Regions from separate parts of the Shewanella sp. 10N.286.51.B7 genome, predicted to be linked through region 3. Evidence: predicted binding sites of a transcription regulator. Region 3 holds the regulator's gene; each other region holds the start of a gene.
What was found. Region 3 encodes MetJ, which represses methionine synthesis genes. Its sites were predicted from a motif close to TAGACGTCTAGACGTCTA; they were not measured.

Region 1 (7,775 bases), on a different contig from region 3:
GCGAGTAAAATCTGGTTATTGTCTTGTTTGGGAGTTTGTTCATGGCTTTTTTCAAGGTTGTGTTTAGGCTTCTGCTTATGAGTGAGCAGAAACGCTGGAGGGGAAAACCACTCAGGCATGGGCACAATGATCCTGTCAATTTTTATAAGTAATCTGAGTTTTGTGTTTCGCCATCATAACAAATCATCAGTTTAGCTGATATGAATAGCTAAATTTCAATGATCTAGCCCTCGTTCAATAACATCACTACCTTCTGCGCGTTAAATGTTGAGCATAATATGCTCAGTTTTGCTGATAAATTATGTTAATGACTTGTTTTATTTTGAGTGGGAAGATTTGGGCTTGTTTGAACAATTATAGGGTGATAGCTTAGTAAGTAACTTATTTAGCATATGATTTTCATCAGTTTACCCGAGCTCGATTAGCTAAGTTGATGTTTAGAACAACTTGAGACATAAATGGAATTTTTGCCAGAATCATTAACACCGCAACAAGTTTATAAATTGCTTATTGGTGGTGTCAGCCCAAGACCCATTGCTTGGGTTTCAACAGTATCAAAATCAGGGGTCAATAATTTAGCACCTTTTTCATTTTTTACTGTAGCAAGTGCTAATCCACCAGTCTTGTGTTTTAACCCTATGAGCACAGATAAAGGGGCTGAGAAAGACACTTTAGTCAATATTCGTGAACTGCAAGAATTTGTGATTAATAGTGTCAGCTATTCAGATTTAGCGATGATGAATCAAACCTGCCATCAAATCCCCGCAACTGAAGATGAGTTTGAATATGCAAGTGTTGAGAAACTGGCTTCATCGATAGTCGCTCCGCATAGAGTGAAGCAAGCGATTGTCAGTTTTGAATGTAGACTAAATCAAATTGTAGATTTAGGGCAGGATCCTATGTCAGGCCATTTAGTACTAGGTGATGTGGTTGCCATTCACGTGCGCGATGATGCTGTTACTGACTTTAAAATCGACAGTGAAATGTTGGATGCCATCGGCAGAATGGCGGGTAATGACTATAGTTTAACAAGAGACAAAGTGCAGCTAAATCGATAAATTTTGAATTAGTGATGCTCCTGTTGGAGTGCGAATATCGGTATATGACCATATTAATGAAGGATCATCGAGGTCATTTTTTAGCAATTGAGCATTAATGACAGGGAGAGATAATGCCAATTTCAAGTTCAATTACCAATAAACTTACCAGTAAGCAACGTGATGTCACTCAAGGTATTGTAATAGGGATGCTTGTGTCTTTTGCTGTGGTGATTTATGGCGCACTAGCAAACCCTTTTGAATATAGTGAGCCACAATCATTAATTGAAAGGTTGGTTATTTATGCCTATGGGATGATTTTACCAACGTTAAGCTTAATCATTGCTGTGGGGCGTGTTGCTAAGCATCGATTTTTCAGTGCGAAAGATATTGATGGTAGCAGTTATTATGAGCAATCAGAGCGAGTTAGGCGCTTGCAAAGTGTTCTGCAAAATACCTTAGAACAATTTTGTATTGTGATGAGTGTGTATTTCTTATGGGCTTTCATTATGCCCGCTGACTATATGTCGTTAATTGGATTAATTTCGGTATTATTTTTTATCGGCCGAATATTGTTTATGCGCGGTTATGATAAAGGGGCGGGGGCAAGATCTATCGGCTTTAGCTTGACCTTTTATCCATCGGTGTTAACTGTGGGCGCGATTATCATTTATCTTTTCTATCGTACTTTCACCTAGCCTGTAGTGTACATATCTATCTTGCACTGCCAATAGTTATCTATCTTGCACTGCCAATAGTTATCTATCTTGCACTGTACATAGTTATTTTGAACTCTAGATATCAAGTGAGATAAATTAAAGGCACAAAAAAACCGTCAATTGACGGTTTTTTTATTGCTTAACTTAGCGTAAACAATTTACTTGGCATCAGCAGTCAATAAGTTTAAAACTTATAGACCTGCATCAGCGCGTAAGATTTCAGCTTTATCAGTTGCTTCCCAAGGGAACTCTTCACGACCGAAGTGACCGTATGCAGCTGTTCCTTGGTAGATAGGACGTGCAAGGTCTAGCATTGCTGTTAAACCGTATGGACGTAGCTCAAAGTGCTGACGTACAAGCTTAATCAATACATCTTCAGATACTTTACCAGTACCAAATGTTTCAATGCTGATAGATGTTGGCTCTGCAACACCAATTGCATAAGACACTTGGATTTCACAGCGGTCGGCAAGACCTGCAGCAACGATATTTTTAGCAACGTAACGCGCAGCATATGCAGCACTACGGTCAACTTTTGATGGGTCTTTACCAGAGAAAGCACCACCACCGTGACGAGCCATACCGCCGTAGGTATCTACGATGATTTTACGGCCTGTTAAACCACAATCACCTACCGGTCCGCCAATAACGAAACGACCAGTTGGGTTGATGAAGTATTTAGTGTCTTTGTTTAACCACTGAGATGGTAAAACAGGCTTAATGATGGTTTCCATCACGCCTTCAATCAAGTCTTCTTGGGTCACATCTTCACGATGTTGAGTCGAAAGCACGATAGCATCGATGCCTTTGATTTTGCCATTTTCATAAGCAAAAGTGACTTGGCTTTTCGCATCAGGACGTAACCAAGGTAAAGTACCATCTTTACGCACTTCAGACTGACGCTTCACTAATTTGTGTGCGTAAGTAATCGGTGCAGGCATTAATACGTCGGTTTCGTTACTCGCGTAACCAAACATAAGACCTTGGTCACCCGCGCCTTGTTCAGCTGGATCGCTACGGTCAACACCTTGGTTAATGTCTGGAGACTGTTTACCAATGGCATTTAAAATCGCACAAGAATCAGCATCAAAACCCATATCTGAATGGGTGTAACCAATTTCACGTACTGTTTTACGTGTGATTTCTTCGATATCAACCCAAGCAGAAGTTGTGACTTCACCGCCGACTAAAACCATACCGGTTTTAACGTAAGTTTCACAAGCAACGCGTGCTTTAGGGTCTTGCTCTAAAATTGCGTCTAATACCGCATCAGAAATCTGATCGGCGATTTTATCTGGATGACCTTCTGAGACTGACTCAGAGGTGAACAAGTGGTTTGCCATAGTTGGTAAATCTCGTCTTTTGGAATTTGAACGTGTAGAAGCATCTACATCTAGACGTCTATAATAATTCAAATCGGATTGGATAACACCCCTTAGAACTAATATAAGTTAATAATTGTGCAATCATTCAAATATTTATAAAAATCCATTTTTGACTGTTTTAGATATCAATAAATTAATCTTATGAAATTTATGCAGTTATTTAACTTTTTAGCTCCAACCTTAAGGTTTAAATGGGCGGTAATAGAACAATTATTTTAGTTGAGTATTATTAATTTTGACTGTTTTAATACGTTTATTGGCAATAAATATTCACATCGTTTAGTACGCAGTACGGTGATTTTGGATCAGGCATTCTTTAATGGAATGTTGAGGATGGGTGTAAAAAGTTATATAAATGTTAGCGCTAACATGATATAAATTTAAGCCGTTTAATATCTTATTTAGCTGGGGCTTGGTAGTCAGATGCAAAAAATTGCGACTTATATCTAATAATAATTTGCGTCCCATCGCTGAGTAGGGGAAAATATGTCCCCACAATTGCCCGCTAGACCTCATCATCAACAAGCAGGAGAGAGCATGTCATCTCGTAAAGAACTCGCTAACGCAATCCGTGCATTAACCATGGATGCTGTTCAAAAAGCCAATTCTGGCCACCCAGGTGCACCAATGGGGATGGCTGACATCGCTGAAGTGCTATGGAATGACTTCCTTAAGCACAACCCAAACAACCCAGAATGGGTTGATCGTGACCGTTTTGTATTATCAAATGGCCATGGTTCAATGCTTATCTACTCTTTACTGCATTTAACAGGTTATGCATTACCTATTGAAGAATTGAAGAACTTCCGTCAGCTTCATTCTAAAACCCCTGGTCATCCTGAATATGGTTATACGCCAGGTGTTGAAACTACAACGGGCCCATTAGGCGCTGGTATCAGTAACGCTGTCGGTATGGCGATTGCTGAAAAAACCTTGGCTGCTCAGTTTAATCAACCTGGTCACGATATCGTTGACCACTTCACTTACTGTTTCTTAGGTGATGGCTGTTTGATGGAAGGTATTTCTCATGAAGCATGTTCATTAGCAGGTACTTTAGGTCTTGGTAAGCTTGTGGCTTTCTGGGATGACAATGGTATTTCTATTGATGGTCATGTTGAAGGCTGGTTCACCGATGACACGCCTAAACGTTTTGAATCATACGGCTGGCACGTTATCGCAGACGTTGATGGACACGATAGTGATGCAATCCGCGAAGCTATTGAAGAAGCGAAGTCTGTTACTGATAAGCCAACAATGATTTGTTGTAAAACGACCATTGGTTTTGGTTCGCCAAATAAGTCAGGTAGTCATGATTGTCACGGCGCACCACTGGGTGATGCTGAAATCGCTGCAGCACGTGAATTCCTTGGTTGGGATCACGGTGCATTTGAAATCCCTGAAACTGTTTATGAAGGTTGGGATGCAAAAGATTCTGGCGCTTCAAACGAAGCAAGCTGGAACGAGAAATTTGCAGCTTATACTGCCGCTTTCCCTGAGCTAGCAGCTGAATACAAACGTCGTGTTATCACAGGCGAGCTTCCTGCAGAATTTGAAGAAAAAGCCAACGCATTTATTCAAGAATGCCAAGATAAAGCAGAAGGCATTGCAAGTCGCAAAGCTTCACAAAACGCCATCGGTTTCTTCGGCGAAATGTTACCTGAACTGTTAGGTGGCTCTGCTGACTTAGCGGGTTCAAACCTGACTCTTTGGTCTGGTTCAAAAGGTATTCAAGACGATCCTGCGGGCAACTACATCTACTACGGTGTGCGTGAGTTCGGTATGAGTGGCATTATGAATGGTGCTTCTTTGCATGGTGGTTTCATTAACTACGGCGCGACGTTCATGATGTTTATGGAATACGCTCGCAATGCAGTACGTATGTCAGCATTAATGGGCATTCAAAACGTGTTCGTTTATACCCATGATTCAATTGGTCAAGGTGAAGATGGACCAACTCACCAACCAGTAGAACAACTTGCTAACTTACGTATGACGCCAAACATGACTGTATGGCGCCCATGTGATGCGGCGGAAACTGCTGTATCTTGGAAGTCTGCTATTGAAAACCGTAAAGCGCCTACTTCACTTATCTTTAGTCGCCAAGGCCTTAAGGCACAAGCACGTACAGCTGAGCAATTAGCTAATGTTGCTAAAGGTGGTTATGTACTGTCTGATTGTGAAGGTACTGCTGAAGTGATTCTAATTGCTACAGGTAGTGAAGTGCAGCTAGCACTTGATTCTGCTGCAGCATTGACTGAAAAAGGTCAAAAAGTTCGCGTTGTTTCTATGCCATCTACTAACGTATTTGATAAGCAAGATGCAGCTTATAAAGAATCAGTATTACCTGCTGGCGTACTGAAACGTGTTGCTATTGAAGCTGCGCATGTTGATTACTGGCACAAATATGTTGGTTTTAACGGCGCTGTAGTCGGTATGTCTACGTTTGGTGAGTCTGCACCTGGCGGCGATTTATTGAAGCACTTCGGCTTTACCGTTGAAAACGTGGTTAACACAGTGAATGCTCTGGTTTAACCAATATACAGTTAAATAATAAGGGTAAACTTTTACCCTTTAAGTCTGTATAATGCGGCCTGCAATCACTTGCAGGCCGTTTTATTATCTGCTTTTTACTGAGTACTGTTAAGAGGAAGCTTAACCCTCAATGATCCGAGTCGCTATCAATGGTTATGGCCGTATAGGTCGTTCTATCCTCCGTGCACTATACGAGTCGGGTAAACGTCAAGAAATCCAGATCGTGGCAATTAATGAACTTGCCAAACCTGCCGCAATCAGTCACCTCACTCAATATGATACGACTCATGGCCGTTTTCAAAATACGGTTAAGTTAAAAGATGAACAGCTCGTCATCGGCGATGATGTGATTCAATTGTTCCATCAGCCTGACGCGAATTTACTGCCTTGGTCAGATCTCGATATTGATATCGTTTATGAATGCAGTGGTAGTTTAGGCGATCGAGCAGAATGCGAAGCGCATATAAAAGCCGGTGCCAAACAAGTCCTGATTAGTCACCCTTCTTCTGCTGATGTTGATGCCACTATTGTATTTGGTGTCAATGATGATTTACTCAAAGCTGACCATACAGTTGTTTCAAATGCGTCATGTACCACCAACTGTATTGTGCCTGTCATTGATGTGCTAGATAATCACTTCGGGGTGAAAAGCGGCGCAATAACGACTATCCATTCATCGATGAATGATCAACAAGTTATTGATGCGTATCATGACGATTTACGCAGAACACGTGCAGCGGGTCAATCCATCATCCCAGTAGATACAAAACTTGCTCGCGGCATTGAAAGAATTTTGCCGCACATGAAAGACAAGTTTGAAGCGATTTCAGTGCGAGTGCCCACTATTAATGTCACCGCAATTGATTTATCGGTGACATTGAATGAGCGAGTAGATATTGCCAAGATAAACCATGTTTTAGAGCATGCAGCCAGCGGATTATTTAATGCGGTGCTAGGCTATACCGATGCGCCATTGGTGTCGTGTGATTTTAACCACGACCCGCGCTCCAGTATTGTTGATGGCACTCAAACGCGGGTGAGCGACGGCCACTTGGTCAAGTTATTACTTTGGTGTGATAACGAATGGGGTTTTGCAAATCGAATGCTCGACACCAGCTTAGCAATGATATTAGCTAAGCAAACAGATAACTAATTTTATTGTTATTGAGCGCTTTATCTCTGTGGGTAAAGCGCTCAGTAGCAAAAGCAGTTTTGTTTTTAAATTATAAGGAAAGTCTAATGGCTATTATCAATATGAGTGAGTTAGATTTAACCAATAAGCGTGTGCTTATTCGTGAAGATCTAAACGTACCTGTCAGTGATGGTGTTGTAACGAGTGATGCTCGTCTACGTGCTGCTTTACCAACAATTAAGCTAGCGCTTGAAAAAGGTGCAGCTGTGATGGTGATGTCACATTTAGGTCGTCCAACTGAAGGCGAGTTTAACCCTGAGTTTTCTATGCAGCCAGTGGTGAACTACTTAAATGAAGCACTTGATTGCCCTGTAAGTTTAGCGTCAGATTACCTTGATGGTGTTGAAGCTAAAGTTGGTGAAGTCGTAGTATTCGAAAACGTACGTTTTAACGTCGGCGAAAAGAAAAACGATGAAGCTTTAGCTAAAAAACTAGCGGCATTATGTGATGTCTACGTAATGGATGCATTTGGTACAGCGCATCGTGCGCAAGCATCGACTCATGGCGTTGGACTTCATGCATCAGTAGCTTGTGCTGGCCCACTTCTAGCGGGCGAGTTATCTGCTCTGGGTAAAGCATTAGATAATCCAGCCCGTCCAATGGTTGCTATTGTAGGTGGTTCAAAAGTATCAACAAAATTGACCGTTCTTGAAAGCTTATCAACTAAGGTTGATCAGTTAGTTGTCGGTGGCGGAATTGCGAACACATTCGTCGCGGCAGCTGGCCACCAAGTGGGTAAGTCATTATTTGAAGCTGATTTAGTGGATGAAGCTAAACGTTTAGTTGCAAACGCACAAAGCCGTGGCGGCGATATCCCTGTACCGACTGATGTTGTTGTAGCGAGTGAATTTAGCCCAACAGCTGAAGCTACATTAAAATCTGTTAGTGATGTATCTGATACTGATATGAT
Region 2 (7,775 bases), on a different contig from region 3:
TTATCTTTGACTGTCATACCGTCATCGGCAGATACGGTCAATACATAATTGCCCCAAGCAGCATCGTCTAATGTCGCCACATCGAGGGTAAAATTATCACCAGCCATTGCGGTGGCGGTTGATAAACTGACACCATCTAACGCTGGAGAAGCCGATACAGTTAAACTCACTTGATCATCCCAACCAGCAATACTGCCAACAGAGAAGTCATAGCTAACAGCACTACCCGCTTCTACCGACTGCGAACTTGGCGAAGCTGATAAATTAAATGAAGGATCAGGATCTGCTGCATCTAAAGCATTTGCGACATTCAATCGGGTACCTGCAACAGTTAAGCCCGTTAAACCAGCATTAACTTCACCTGAATCCATTAATAGCTGCTTCATTTCAACAGCGCCAATATCAGGTGCAACAGACCAAACTAATGCTGCAGCCCCGGCGACATGTGGCGTTGCCATAGAAGTGCCTGAAATAGTACCATAACTATCATTAGGGAAAGTTGATAAAATCGATGTGCCTGGCGCCCCCATATCAACACTTGTAAGGCCCCATTGTGAAAAGTCCGACATTGCATCATTTCTATCAGTACTCGCAATAGAAAGTACAACATCTGAGTCATAACTTGATGGATAATGTGGATTAACATCATTATCTATGGCGTCATTACCCGCTGCAGCAACAAATAAGATGCCTTGATCACCTGCCGATTCAATGGAATCTTTAAGTGCTTGGCTAAATCCACCGCCACCCCATGAGTTGTTTGTCGCTTTAACATCAACACCATGATTAACTTTTAAGTTAGTAAAATAATCAATACACGCTATGGCGTCTTCAGTACTCCCCGTTCCACCATCTGATAGGAACTTACAACCAATCATAGTGACGTCCCAGTTAACGCCCACTACACCAACACCATTATTACCAGTCGCACCTATAGTGCCCGCCACGTGAGTACCATGGCCATTGCCGTCCATAGGATCACCAGTACCTGTTGTAGGGTTATAGCCATGAATGTCATCGATTACGCCATTGCCATCGTCATCAATGCCGTTTCCTGCAATTTCACCTGGGTTTACCCACATATTGGCAACGAGATCAGGATGGTTATAGTCAACACCAGTATCAATCACACCAATCACCACGTTACTACTGCCCGTGGTGATGTCCCAAGCAGCCACTGCATCAATGTCAGCTCCAGAGGTTCCTCCTGATTGGCCTGTATTATGTAAGCCCCACATATCAACAAAACTAGGATCATCTGGCATTCCTAGTGCTCTATATGTGTAGTTAGGCTCAGCATATTTAACCGCAGGGTGTTTACTGATCATTTTAATCGCGGCATCTAAATCACTGCCACTTTTTAACTCAAGTTTTGCAAGACGACCTGATAATAAATGTTGAAATTTATCATCAATACCATCTAAATTCTTATCGGTTAACGTACCGTTCACTAAACGCTGTGCTGAAAGTCTTTCGAATTTAGTGACATTATCTTTATAAACCACAAGAATTTGATCTTTCTTGTATTCAACTTTGTTTTTAGCGATTGCAGGGGCAACATTTAGTGCCATAGTAGAAGCAATTGCAATTGCAATTGGAGTCATTGTTTTTATCATTTCTGGCTTTCCTATATTCCATTATTAATTCCCAGAACCGGTACCTCAACACTGGTAGCTTTTCCATTAGCCTATTAAGCGAGTTGGTTTTCCACGAAGTGAAACCCGGAATTGTTGTAGCCTTTTGATTGTTGTCATAATGAAAGCAGAATAAAAGTAGCTAAACCTTAAATAGTAATAAACTACTAATCCTATTAGTGTAAGTAATTCGCCTACAAACGAAAAACAACAACACAAAACCATATATAACAACAACTTAAAACTTTGTAGTACGAAAGTTCTCTTGTTAAAAACCCTCAAAAATATAGCCATTCTTCCGATTGAGATAACTCTCTTCAATCCGTAAGTTAACTCTGTAACTTGTCAAATCAGCTAAAGGATGCGGTTTAGTAATCAAATACGTCAGCAAAGAATTAAACCGATAAAGAGATATCGAATAAGCAATTTCTTAGGTTTATATTTTGATTATTAATGCCCTAGCTAATTCATATTGATGAACGTCAATAACAAGTTTACTTACTTGCTCACCTTCAAATATCAGATAATCAACATTGGCTTTTTTAAGCCTGATTTGTTTGTATTTAGAAGGCGAATTTCAATATTGAAAGATAGTAAAACAGCTATCAACTCACTCAATATCCTTACAGGGAGCGTCAAATGAAGTCGCAAACAAAGTTATCGTTAATCTCACTCGCCATCGCTACTAGCCTCGCTTTACCCGTTTCAGCTACAGGATTATCACTGCCTGGTGTTGCATCCGTTGAAAAATCAGCAGAAGTTGCAGCTGCTGTTAATAACCAATCAACCGTAGAGCAAAATGGCCTAGGTCAGGATACGTCAGTATCACAGTCAGGTTCACGCCATGTGGCTGAAGTCACCCAAAACGGAAATGATCAAATAGCTGAGGTTGTTCAATCTGGTGATTGGCAAGAGTCATATATAACTTCTGCAGGTGATGGGAATCTTGTTACGACTAACCAAGTAGATGATTGGCATATTTCTAATGTCGCTATTACCGGTAATGATAACCAAGCGACCGTGAATCAATCAGGTTTTTGGAATACCAGTGAAACTACTGCACTCGGTAACGAAAACATCGCTGACACTATGCAAGATGGATTTCAGAACAACAGCATCATTCAACATGTAGGTGATAGTAACCTTACGCAATCCACACAATATGGTTCAGCTAACTTAGCAGTATTCCGTGTTGATGGTAATGGTAACGAAGGTGTCATCACTCAAGATGGTAATAATAACCAAGCAGGACTTGTCGCACCGGGTGCTACAGCCAATGTAGGTAATGACAATGTCTTATTCGTTGACCAATCAGGTGACGAAAACTTTGGTGCAGCCATTGGCGTATACGGCGACAGCAATAACATTGAAATCAATCAATCTGGTTATGCTAATACAGGGGTTGTGGCTAGCCTTACAGGTAATAGTAACGACATCGTTATCGACCAATCAGGTGATGTAAACAGCGCTGTGATTGAATTTGCAACTGGCGATGGCAATGAAGTCTATATCTACCAAGATGGTACAGATAACCAAGTAGGTGATGCTAACATCGCTGTCATTTCTGGTAATGACAATGTCATCGATATCGATCAAGCTGGTATGTCTAATTTAACAGAATTTGAAACCAGCGGAGATGAAAATACCGTCACAGTATTACAGGATGGTGAATCAAACTATGTCGCATCAGGGACTTATGGCTTTGGCAATGAGGTCAGCGTTAGCTCTGAAGGCATGAACAATGAAGTCGCAGTGTTTGTTAATTTAGATGACAATATGGTGACAGTTGATCAGACAGGCGATACTAACTTTGCTTATGTAGATACTATTGGATTTGAAAATGAAGTGACTACTGAGCAAGTAGGTTCAGATAACGAAGCGAGCTTGACTAATATCGGTATTGCTCAAGTTATCGATATTGCTCAAGACGGTGAATTTAACCTCACTGACGTAGTTGCTTTTGGCGATGAACACGTCGTTGATATTACTCAACAAGGTGACGGAAACTGGATTGGCGGTGATGAAGGTTACTTCTCAGTCGATGGTTACAGCAATAACTTAACTATCTCGCAAATGGGTAATGATAACCTAGTCATTGGCTCACAAATCGGCGAAAACGGCATGATTAATGTTTCTCAAACCGGTGATTTCAATACTGCGACTGTATATCAAAATTAATATTCGAGTATTGACAACATAAAACAAAAAAGGGAGCTATATGCTCCCTTTTGTTTTGATTTAATCTATAAATTACGCAAATTCAAAGTGGGCTTGATAAGTTTGTGCCCAACGTAATAACTCAACTCTATTTCGCGACTGAGTTTTACGAAAAATAGAAGAAATATGTGCTTTAACTGTGTGCTCGCTAATACATAAGCGATGGGCTATCTCTTTATTTCTCGCACCACTAGACACAAGTTGGATAATCGTTCTTTCGCGACTAGTTAGCATCTGAAGCATGGCAACTGTATCTGGTGGAATCTCCGTATTAGCATCTAACTTTTGTACTAATCTACGGAAAATTTTACTGATTAACGGCCTGTCATACCAAAGTTCATCAGCTACCATTTTACGCAGCCCTGTCAACATCAAGTCCATACGTTGATCGGAGTAGAGTAGCCCTCTTACGCCCAGTAATAACGCTGACTCTTGATCTAAGGAGCCTCGCTCAACTTGATATAAAGCAACTGGCACATGGTTAACCAAACGAGACACAAGTAAAGGTATCCCTTTACTGTCCAAAGCAGCGCCCTTTTGCGCCACCAAATAAAAACTGTTGGAATTTTTTTCTACTTCCAAATCACTAGCATGTTTAACTATCCTGGTTTTAAGACCTATTGATTCCGCAAGAATGGCCAAATTACATGGCGCTGCAACTTGGTGTAAGAAAACTAATTCATCAATATTTGAGCTCATCACTTTTCTCCCTGAAAAGCATCCCTAACATCCCGATCTAACGGGTTTCTTCCTGAATTTCGATAACAAAATAGTAACAATACTCAATCATAGTATATTTTAACTAGTTAATATGGTTTTTTTGTCATACTAACGCATTAAATAAAACGATAAGTCCTTCTAATACCCTCTATTAATAGCATAAAAAAACTTAACTTCATGCTACAAAAAGCATAAAACACTAATTTTTATTTTTTATCAGTGATGCTAACTGTTTATTATGCAATCGAGTAAGCACTACTAAAGCACTAATACCTCCTAATAAGGCCATCAACATGTCAGATTGAGTATCCCAGACGTAACCTTGAGTACCTAAAAATGCTTCTGCATCTTCACCTGTTCCAATAGCAACCCACCACTCGATTAATTCGTAAAAAGCTGAAAATGCCAGAACGAAACATACAGACAAAAACTGACACCAATACCCGGGTTGTAGTACTTGGTTTCTTAGCATGACCTCACGAGCTAAAATGACAGGAATAAACCCTTGAGCTAAATGGCCTATTTTGTCGTAATTATTTCTATCGCTCCCCATCCACTGCGCTATCCAATCAAATAAAGGCACTTCTGCATAGGTGTACTTAGCTCCAACGAGTAACACACAGCAATGAATGAGTATTAAAACATAGGAAAGTGGTGTTAACGGAAACCGATCACGTGTGAAAAATAAGATAGGAATTGCCAATAAAGCAGGTAATGCTTCTAACCACCATGTAAACATATCTTTAGGCGAAATGACTGACCAAACTAAAACTGCGCAATATATAACTATCCATATAACTTTCTTATTCAAACTAAATCCCTCTTAGATGATATTGTTCTAGAATTAGAATATTAACTTTAGCCATCTAGCCCTCTACAAGCGTTAAAAAAAATGCTACTTTGGTCGGGCGTTTATATCAGCATAACATAAGCATAACTATTGATAAGAGGGTACCCATATCATGGCGAAACACTCGCTTGACAAGGATAAGATAAAAATCCTGCTGTTGGAGGGCGTCCACCAAACTGCGGTCGATGTACTTGAGCGTGCAGGTTACACAAACATTGAATACCATAAAGCATCTTTACCTGAAGATGAGTTGCTGCAATCCATTAAGGATGCGCACTTTGTTGGTTTGCGTTCCCGTACTCAATTAACTGCAGACGTGTTAAATCATGCTGAAAAACTCGTCGCCATTGGTTGTTTCTGTATTGGCACAAACCAAGTTGATATCGCCACTGCTGAAAAGCTCGGTGTACCGGTATTTAATGCGCCTTTTTCTAATACCCGCAGTGTTGCAGAGTTAGTCTTAGGTGAAATCATCATGCTAATGCGCGGTATTCCTCAGCGAAATGCTCATGCCCATCGTGGTGGCTGGCTTAAAAGTGCCAGTGGCAGCTATGAGGTCCGTGGGAAAACCCTTGGTGTTATTGGTTACGGCCATATTGGTACTCAACTTGGTATTTTAGCTGAGACCTTAGGTATGCGAGTGGTTTTCTACGATATTGAAGATAAGCTACCCCTAGGCAACGCAAGCCAAATTCATTCGTTAGAAACGTTATTAGGTGAAGCTGATGTGATCAGTTTGCATGTCCCTGAAACGCCTCAAACAAAAGATATGTTTGGTGAAAAAGAGTTTGCTCAAATGCGCGAGAAAAGTATTTTCATTAATGCATCTCGTGGCACTGTGGTTGATATCGACGCACTATCAAATGCATTGAAATCAGGTCACCTTGCTGGCGCAGCTATCGATGTATTTCCAGTCGAGCCAAAATCAAATGATGACGAATTTATCAGCCCGTTACGCGGCCAAGATAATGTCATCATTACCCCGCATATTGGTGGCAGTACAGCTGAAGCACAAGAGAATATCGGCATTGAAGTTGCTGGCAAGCTAGCCAAATATTCAGATAATGGTTCAACGGTTTCTGCAGTTAATTTCCCAGAAGTTTCTTTACCGCAACACAAAGGCACTTCGCGTTTACTGCACATTCACCATAACCGACCTGGTGTATTGATTAAAATTAACCAAGCCTTCTCTGAAAAAGGCATTAACATTGCTGCACAATACCTGCAAACAACTGCAGAGATTGGTTATGTAGTAATGGAAGTTGATTCGAATCAAGCAGAACAAGCCTTAGGCGAGTTAAAAGCAATTGAAGGTACGATTCGTACTCGCGTTTTATTTTAACCACCAGTGTTAATTTGACGTACTTTTAGTTGTACAGGTGAACTGTGAAATAAAGCTATCTTCATTCAATTGGAGATAGCTTTTTCTTTTGAGCGTTAATGATTTCCGTTACACTCAATCCATATATCTGTTGGTCATCTTAGGAATTAGTTTATGACACTTGCAACGACTCTGCCTGATTGGGATTTTTTACATACCTCTCCTGACTTATTAGTCGCCAATCTTACTCATTTAGGCTTAATTGAAATAACCGGTGAACAGGGCAAAACCTTTATTCACGGTCAAGTGACGACTGACATCATGTCATTACAGGATGATCAATGGCGTTGGGGGGCACATTGCGATGCGAAAGGTAAAATGCTTTCAAGCTTTAGAACCTTTTCAATTGCTGAGCAGCTATTTGCCCTATTACCTGCTTCAGTCCTGCCTCTGAGCTTAGCGCAATGGCAAAAATATGCCGTTTTCAGTAAAGCTGAATTAATTGATGTTACCGCTGATAAAATCATCCTGGGTTTGGCAGGGAAAAAAGCGGCAGCATTTATTGCCCAGCAATTTGGTGACATCACAGCTGAATTAACCACAGTTGCAGATACTATTATCCTTAAAGATGGTGAACGTTTCATTGTTATCACAGAAGCCGTAAAAGCCCATGAGTTAGTTGCAGCTTCAGAACAAATTTTACAAGAGGCTGCAACTTGGCAAGCTCTTGAAATCAAGTCAGGTTATGCCAATATTGATGCGAACCACAGTGGCGAATTTGTTCCTCAAATGTGTAATGTACAAGCCGTCAACGGTATCAGCTTTGAAAAAGGCTGTTACATGGGGCAAGAAACAATCGCAAGAATGAAGTATCGCGGCGGTAATAAGCGTGCTTTATATATCCTTACCGGAACCGCATCAGAAACAGTTAGCAGCGAAACTCAAATTGAAATTGCTGATGAAGACGGATTTCGTCGTGCAGGTAAAGTCATTGAGTCAGTACAGCATGAAGGTAAAGTCTTACTCACTGCGG
Region 3 (7,775 bases):
GCAATGGTCCAGAACCGGCGAGTTTGTTTGCACTCACCATATGAATGCCGCGTGCAAATAACTCTGGGTATTGCAGTGTTAAACTCGCGCTAGCACTGATATCTAATGCAACTAACTCATCGCAATCAAGCTGTTCTAACTGTTCGAATAAACTTGGGTAATCCCACTTTTTAGCTGTGGTATCAAAGTCATCTTGCCAGTTATTGATATCAATACCTTGAGGACAAATTAATGCCTCTTTCGAGCTCAACAAACCAACTAGTTGCACTGTCGCTTCTAGTTCACGGTTTAATGATGCTGATGAGCGTTGAAATAGATCGATCCATGCTTCACCAATATTACCGACACCTAACAGTAAAACACCAATTCGCATGCGCGGGCCTGCGCAGCGACGGTGGACCTTTTGGGTCAATAAATTCACTTGTGGTTTAGGCACTAAAGTGACAAGACTTAATCCATCTTGATATAAAGGTTTAGCATCACGACTTAATAAACGCGCAAAACTACGACGGTAATGTTCGGCATCGGCGCTTACTAGAGCAACTAGGCCTAAATCGTTATTCACACAGATATCAGTGATCGCCAGCGTTTCGGCATGTAACTCAATTAAACTATGTACTTGCTTTTGATTCTCAAGCGTAAAAGCTAATTCGACCTTATGATGCGCCGATGTCCAGTAGGCTAGAGGAGCAATCCCCTCCTGGGCGAGTAAATCAATTAGGTCTTGTGTTGGTGACTGCTGCTTAATCCGAAACAGCACCACTTCGTTTAGATTAGTCACCACTGGCGCACTTGCCGATGAGCTTTGTGGCGCGATTAAGGTAAAGTCGGTATGTGATGCATAGCTTGAGCGCACTGCTAAGCTGACATTTGTATCAAACAGAGGCTGTAGTGTGCGGCTGTGAAGCACAGGGGAGCCTAAATGCGCAAGGCGGTCAGCTTCAGCAAGCGACATGCTATTAAGTAACTTTGCATCACTGATTTTATTAGGGTCGGCATTAAACACCCCTTCTACATCAGTCCAAATTGTCACGCGTTCAATGTCCGCTAAGCTGGCAATTAACGTCGCGCTGTAGTCAGAGCCATTACGGCCCAGTAATAAGGTTTCGTTATGTTGATTCGCGCAAATAAATCCGGTAATAACCAAACGCTCATCAGGGTGTGCTTCAAGAAGTTTTTGCACTCTTTGACGTGACTCTTCAATGCGAATGTTTGGCACTACGCCTTCATCTGCCACAAGAATAGAACACGCATCAACATTAATTGCCGCCACGCCAGATTCACGTAACAAAGCAGCCATGAGTCTAGCTGACCAACGTTCGCCAAAACTCAGGACATGATTAAGTTGGAACTCATTTCGCTGCTCAAGAGATAGTAAGCTGATAAGTTGAGACTTATCAGTAGATAATCGTTCACGTAAATCACGAGCTTGTTCATTTGAAAGAAGTTGTTCAATGAGGTTTTGTTGATAACTCACAAGTACTTGCAGCTCTTCTTGCCACAATTCACCTGTTTCACGAAGCGATAATAACTTATACAAAAAGTTAGTACTTTTACCCGCAGCAGACACAACGACTAAATCATCACAGTTTCCATGAGTAAGCAAAATATGGGCGACGCGGCGATAGCAATCAGCATCCGCTAAACTTGAACCACCAAACTTATGTAAATGACTGCGGGTCATTTGTAACTCCTTAAACCACTTTTTGCGCTGCCATATGTACTGAATATGGCAACAATAAAATCTTACTGACTTAACTTATGACAATCTAATTTATTAGCTTAAAGCTCAGCAACTGCAGCTAAACCAGCTTGGATATCAGTAATCAAATCTTCAGCATCTTCAATACCGACTGATAATCTCAGCAATGTATCTTTAATACCAGCTTCATAACGGGCTTCTGGCACCATTGCTCTGTGTGTCATTGTCGCAGGTACGGCAACTAAGCTTTCCACTCCGCCTAAGCTTTCAGCAACACTGAATATTGATAAGGCTTCTAAGAAAGCGACGACTTCAGCTTCGCCACCTTTAAGTTCAAAACTTAACATAGCGCCAAAGCCTTTTTGCTGTTTAGCGGCAATATCGTGACCTGGGTGGTCTTTTAACCCTGGGTAATATACTTTTTCGACAACATCACTGGCTTGAAGGACTTCAATCACTCGTTGTGCATTGGTTTGATGCTCACGAATACGTACAGCCAATGTACGAATGCCGCGCAAAGTTAGGTAGCTATCAAAGGCTGAACCTGTCAGACCTAAAGTGTTTGACCACCAATGTAATAGCTCACCAAGTTCAGCATCTTTAGCCACGACAGCGCCGCCAACCACATCACTATGACCATTGATGTATTTAGTGGTCGAGTGCATCACAATATCAGCGCCCAGCTCTAGCGGTTGTTGCAAGATAGGCGAAAGAAAGGTGTTATCAACAACAACTAAAGCATCCACTTTATGGCTCGCAGCCACAATCGCTTTGATATCAACAACACGTAATAACGGATTAGACGGAGTTTCTAACCAAACCATTTTAGGCTTTTGCGCAATCGCATCTGCCAGTGCTTTATCATCAGTTTGATCAACTACGATTAATTTAAATTGACCTTTGTTGGCAAGATTAGTGAACAGTCGATAACTGCCACCATAACAATCATGTGGTACAACTAATAAATCTTCAGGACCAAGCAAGCTAGTCACTAAAGTAATCGCTGCCATACCGGTACATGTCACAACACCTGTAGCACCATTTTCAAGTTTGGCTATTGCCTCACCTAAAACGCAACGGGTTGGGTTACCAGAGCGGCTGTAGTCGAATTCTCTTGGGTTTGTGTGTCCATCAAACGAGTAGTTAGTCGAAAGATAAATCGGCGGGACTACTGCGCCATATTGAGTATCGGATTCGATACCTTGGCGAACGGCAAGTGTAGCAGCGCGATGTTTGGTCATAATAATCTCCTGAAGATTGACACACTCATGAATAATACACGATAGAGATGTCTAGATGGCTAAATGTACCTAAGCTAAATCAGATCGTCAACACAAATTAGACGTTTAGACGTCTAAACATAAAGAAATCTATTTGCATTCGTTATAGAATAACAGCAATAATTTGACTGTAATAAATAAGCAGTTAAAATCTGCCACGAATCTATCGTATAAAGGTGAGTTAATGACTGAATGGAATGGCGACTATATCAGCCCATATGCCGAACATGGCAAAAAAAATGAACAAGTTAAAAAAATCACGGTATCGATTCCTTTAAAAGTACTAAAAGTGCTAACCGATGAACGTACTCGCCGTCAGGTAAATAACTTGCGTCATGCAACCAACAGTGAACTTTTGTGTGAAGCCTTTTTACATGCGTACACTGGCCAGCCTCTACCAAATGATGATGACTTATCTAAAGAAGGCCCTGATAGCATTCCAAGTGAAGCAAAAGCACTAATGGATCAAATGGGTATTGAGTGGGAAGACTTAGACGACTAAGTCTATTGTCAGTATGCTTTCAAGCTGGCTGGCAAGTGTGATAATAAATCAATTTTGTGCTTACATTACGGTGTAAGCCTTCATTGATAAGCTCCCCTTCCTCTTCGCAGTATGACAATACTTGAGTCAAATTTGCACTCAAAGAGAACACTATGGCATTTATCGATCCGCAAACCTTGATGCTGGCATCGGCTATTATATTTCTCGGTGCACTCACTCAAGGGCTTATTGGTTTTGGCTTAGCTGTTGTTGCTAGCCCATTGCTGTATATTATTGATCCCCAACTTGTACCTGCCCCTGTTATTGCTTGCGGTTTTTCAATCGCTTTGCTTACTTTATTACGTGAGCGCACATCCCTGCAATTCAACGGACTTCAATATGCACTCATTGGCCGTGTACCTGGCGGCTTTCTTGGCGCAGCATTACTGGTCTTTGCGCCGCAATCCATATTAGGTCTGGCTATTGCCTTTATTGTTGCCAGTGCTGTCATTCTAAGTTTTTATAAAATCACCGCACCAGTCAATCGCTTCACGCTATTTATCGCTGGGATTCTTTCTGGGGTTTTCGGTAATATTGCCGCTATTGGTGGCCCGCCGTTGGCTATTTTATTAGCCGGAAAAGATGCACCGCAATTTCGCGCGGCATTATCGATTTTCTTTGTATTCAGCTCTATGATCGCAATGATCATTTTATTCATCGTTGGCTTAGTTGAAATGAAGCATGTTTGGTTGTCTTTAATGCTCTTACCATCAGTATTTTTAGGCAGTTTTGTCGCGGGCAAACTCAGCAACAAAGTGGATAAACAAAAAACGCGCACAGCCACATTGGTATTGTGCGGCTTAAGTGCCTTAGTGTTGACGATAAAGTCATTAATTGAATTGTCGGCAGGATAAAAGTGGCTGAGAGGTAACTCATTAGGCATGCACTAGGTATGCACTAGGTATGCACTAGAAATAGGATAGATTGCTTCGAAGCGAATCTACACCAAGTCAGCCTAAAAGTGATAAGAGGTTTGCAGTACTGCCCCAATGGCGTCATCTTCACCATAGCTACCACTCATATCAAGCTTGAATGCTTGACCAATGGCAAAGCCAGTACCAAATGAGTAGATATCGACACTGTTATCTTTCAAATCATGACGGTAGCCCATACGAAGCGACAACCAGTCTGTTGCTTTAAACTCCCCTCCCATACGCCAATACTGAACGGCATCAAACTCTTTAAATCGGCTATGTTCAACGAGATCAATATCTGTGGTTAAGATTATCGATGTCCAATCATATGCTGCGCCAGCAGTAATTAATGGCTCCACTTGATAATGAAATTCACGCCCTTGGGCTTCCACTGTTTTGATAGTTTTACTGAATAAATTACGTGCTGATAAACCGATAGTAAGGGCATCTAATGGCTCAAAAGCGACCCCGATATCAAGGTTAAATACGTTCTCATTATTGCGGTACTTATCATCATCAAAATCATCGGCATCGAAATTATTGGCGTTCACTGAATAATGATAAGTGTCGATACGTTGAAACTTAGGTGAAATCCCCACTCTTACTGGCATGTTCACAATCGATAACGGAAAACTTAACGCCACACCAAAATCTGTCACCCCACCAGCAAGTACAACACCTTGAGAATCTAAATCAGTAATATCAGCTGGAGGGTTAAGAGGATCTAATGTATTTAATGTATCTATATCCGACTGTGCTATATCAGCAATACCAACAGCATCGAGATAACTCTTATAAAACACGGCCATTGGCATACGTTCATTAGGAATAACAATCGCAGCGCCGATCCCAGCTGATAACTCGGCGCGATTGCCTTTTAATGATTCCAAGTCAATAACTAAGTCATCTCGATAACCTTCAACATCACTGCTATCACCCGAATTAATTGCCGCCTCCAGCCCATCATAAGAGTCCTGCAAAGAGTCGAATTTATCAATCATGTTATCGCTATCGGCGCCTTCAGCCCCCACAACAGGAAGCAGCAAAGAGAACTGTTGTGCTTTTTTTATCTCAGCAGCACTATAACTTGAATGGGGAGTGAGAATGGAAAGTAAAGCAGGATTAATAAAGCTTGCGCCAATACGATTTGATGCAGCTATACCAGTGCCGCCCATACTGTCACTTCGCGCTTCAAAATAAAGCCCGCTGGCTTGCACATTGCTGGCAAACACAAGTAAACAGAAAGCTAGCGCTAGTCTTTTTTGCATCCATCATTCCCAATTATTATTGTTTAATAAACATAGTAGAAATCGGCAGATAAATGTTTAAACAATCAAAAATAATGTAAAAATGTTAATCTATTTTGGCATGCTATTCTTAAGTTTTCCTATAAATCAGGTAGATAACTTTTAAAGTTATCTAAGGTGAATTGAATAAATTTTTTCAATCGCTCAGGTTGAAATTTGTCTTTATGATAGAGCACATAAAACGGTGTATCGGGAATATGCCAATCTTGAAATACTTCGACTAATTGGTGCTGACTTATTTCTTCAGCGCAATACAAATAAGGTAGCCTCACTATGCCATTGCCAGCTAATGCACTGAGTTTCATTGCTCTACCATTTTTACACCTGAAACTTCCTTTTATCGCCACTTCTACACTTTCGTGAGTATTGGTTTTATGGGCGAAACGCCAATGGTTTATTGATCCCACAATACAAGTATGTCGATTAAGCAAGGTAGGATGCGCAGGTATCGCATGCTGAGCTAAATAATTTGGAGATGCTAACGTGCAGTTTTTAATATCCATTAACTTACGTGCAATAAGCCCAGAGTCTGCCAACTCCCCCATTCTAAACACCACGTCAAAATGATCTTCAATCAGATCGACTCGCTGACTGCTGAAATCTAAATCTATGGTGATATCAGGATATAATTGAATAAAGTCATTCACTAATGCAACAACGATTTCTTCGCCTAAAAAGCCCCCAACACAGTTAATATAAATATTCCCCTTGAGACGTTCAGCACTATCCACCGTCATACTGACAGCTTGCTCTATTTGATGTAACGCTTGCTGACATTGCAGTAAAAAACTCTCACCTTGGTCAGTTAAACGTTGAGTGCGTGTCGTTCTGACAATTAAGGTCACCCCTAAAAACGTCTCCAAACTAAGTAATTGCTTAGATATATGGGATCGAGAACAGCCCAAGGCTTCAGCAGCTTGAGTAAAGTTACCCAACTCAGCAATAACAACAAACGCGCGGATATCGACTAAATTTATATCACTATTCAACTCACTCTCCATTAGAGGTCATATGTAAACAATTATGTTCTTTATTGATTATATATCACCAATAAGTCTTTCTCTATAATTCTCACAACTTACAAACAGAGGTCAAAATCATGAAACAACTTATCGTAATTACTGGTGCATCTTCAGGTATTGGCGCAGCGATGGCTAAAGCATTTAGCGCTAAAGGCCACCCACTTTTATTACTTGCTCGTCGTGTAGAAAAAATGGAAGCGCTTAAACTTGAAAATAGCTTAAGCATCAGTGTCGATGTGACCGATGCGACAGCAATGAAGGCTGCTATTGCTAGTGCAGAAGCACAGTATGGCCCTGTAGGTTGCTTGATTAATAACGCTGGCGTGATGTTATTAGGTCAAGCCGATGTGCAAAATCCAGCAGAGTGGAGCCAAATGCTCAACGTTAACGTGATGGGTGTTTTAAATGGTATCCACTGCGTCCTTGCAGATATGAAGGCACGCAAAACAGGCACTATCATTAACGTTAGCTCAGTTGCGGGTCGTAAAACTTTCCCTAATCACGCAGCTTATTGTGCGACTAAATTCGCTGTTCATGCCCTCACTGAAAACATCCGTGAAGAAGTGGCAATGGACGATGTGCGTATGGTGACGATTGCACCAGGCGCTGTCGAAACTGAATTGCTCAGCCATACCACTAGCCAAGACATTAAAGATGGCTACGCAGATTGGAAAGAAGTGATGGGCGGTGTATTAGCTGCTGAACATATTGCAGAAACAGCCGTCTTTGCTTATGAAATGCCACAAAATGTTTGTGTGCGAGAAATTGTGTTAGCACCAACTCGTCAACAGCCATAATAGGCAATTAGCTCATCTACGTTATTTAGATTTAGGCGATACTTCATCATCGCACTCAATATGCACTGTATTTACTGCAGTGCATATTAAACACACCCTAACAATTTACCCCTATGCAACCTTCATCTATCACTTTAGATATAGTCAAATATCAAAATTGTGATCTCAATCTTGTTTCAAAATCACTAAAAAACCACCTTACATAATAGCTA

Region 1: metK (methionine adenosyltransferase) is a predicted target of MetJ. The motif match lies at 3,143-3,160, and genes of this name have one in related genera.
Region 2: serA (phosphoglycerate dehydrogenase) is a predicted target of MetJ. The motif match lies at 5,431-5,448, and genes of this name have one in related genera.

What each region holds. Positions count from the first base shown of each region.
Region 1 covers NZ_MCUF01000031.1:34,932-42,706, reverse strand. The annotation lists gene BCU84_RS09310 (GNAT family N-acetyltransferase) at 1-119, opposite strand, end outside; gene BCU84_RS09305 (flavin reductase family protein) at 459-1,058, shown strand; gene BCU84_RS09300 (MAPEG family protein) at 1,172-1,735, shown strand; gene metK (methionine adenosyltransferase) at 1,948-3,099, opposite strand; gene tkt (transketolase) at 3,679-5,673, shown strand; gene epd (erythrose-4-phosphate dehydrogenase) at 5,804-6,826, shown strand; gene BCU84_RS09280 (phosphoglycerate kinase) at 6,913-7,775, shown strand, end outside.
Region 2 covers NZ_MCUF01000031.1:60,440-68,214, forward strand. The annotation lists gene BCU84_RS09405 (S8 family serine peptidase) at 1-1,616, opposite strand, end outside; gene BCU84_RS09410 (curlin) at 2,274-3,812, shown strand; gene BCU84_RS09415 (response regulator transcription factor) at 3,885-4,550, opposite strand; gene BCU84_RS09420 (DUF2238 domain-containing protein) at 4,771-5,382, opposite strand; gene serA (phosphoglycerate dehydrogenase) at 5,534-6,763, shown strand; gene ygfZ (tRNA-modifying protein YgfZ) at 6,917-7,775, shown strand, end outside.
Region 3 covers NZ_MCUF01000018.1:152,968-160,742, forward strand. The annotation lists gene BCU84_RS03215 (bifunctional aspartate kinase/homoserine dehydrogenase II) at 1-1,684, opposite strand, end outside; gene metB (cystathionine gamma-synthase) at 1,783-2,943, opposite strand; gene metJ (met regulon transcriptional regulator MetJ) at 3,167-3,484, shown strand; gene BCU84_RS03230 (sulfite exporter TauE/SafE family protein) at 3,637-4,377, shown strand; gene BCU84_RS03235 (conjugal transfer protein TraF) at 4,479-5,705, opposite strand; gene BCU84_RS03240 (LysR family transcriptional regulator) at 5,825-6,733, opposite strand; gene BCU84_RS03245 (SDR family oxidoreductase) at 6,844-7,563, shown strand.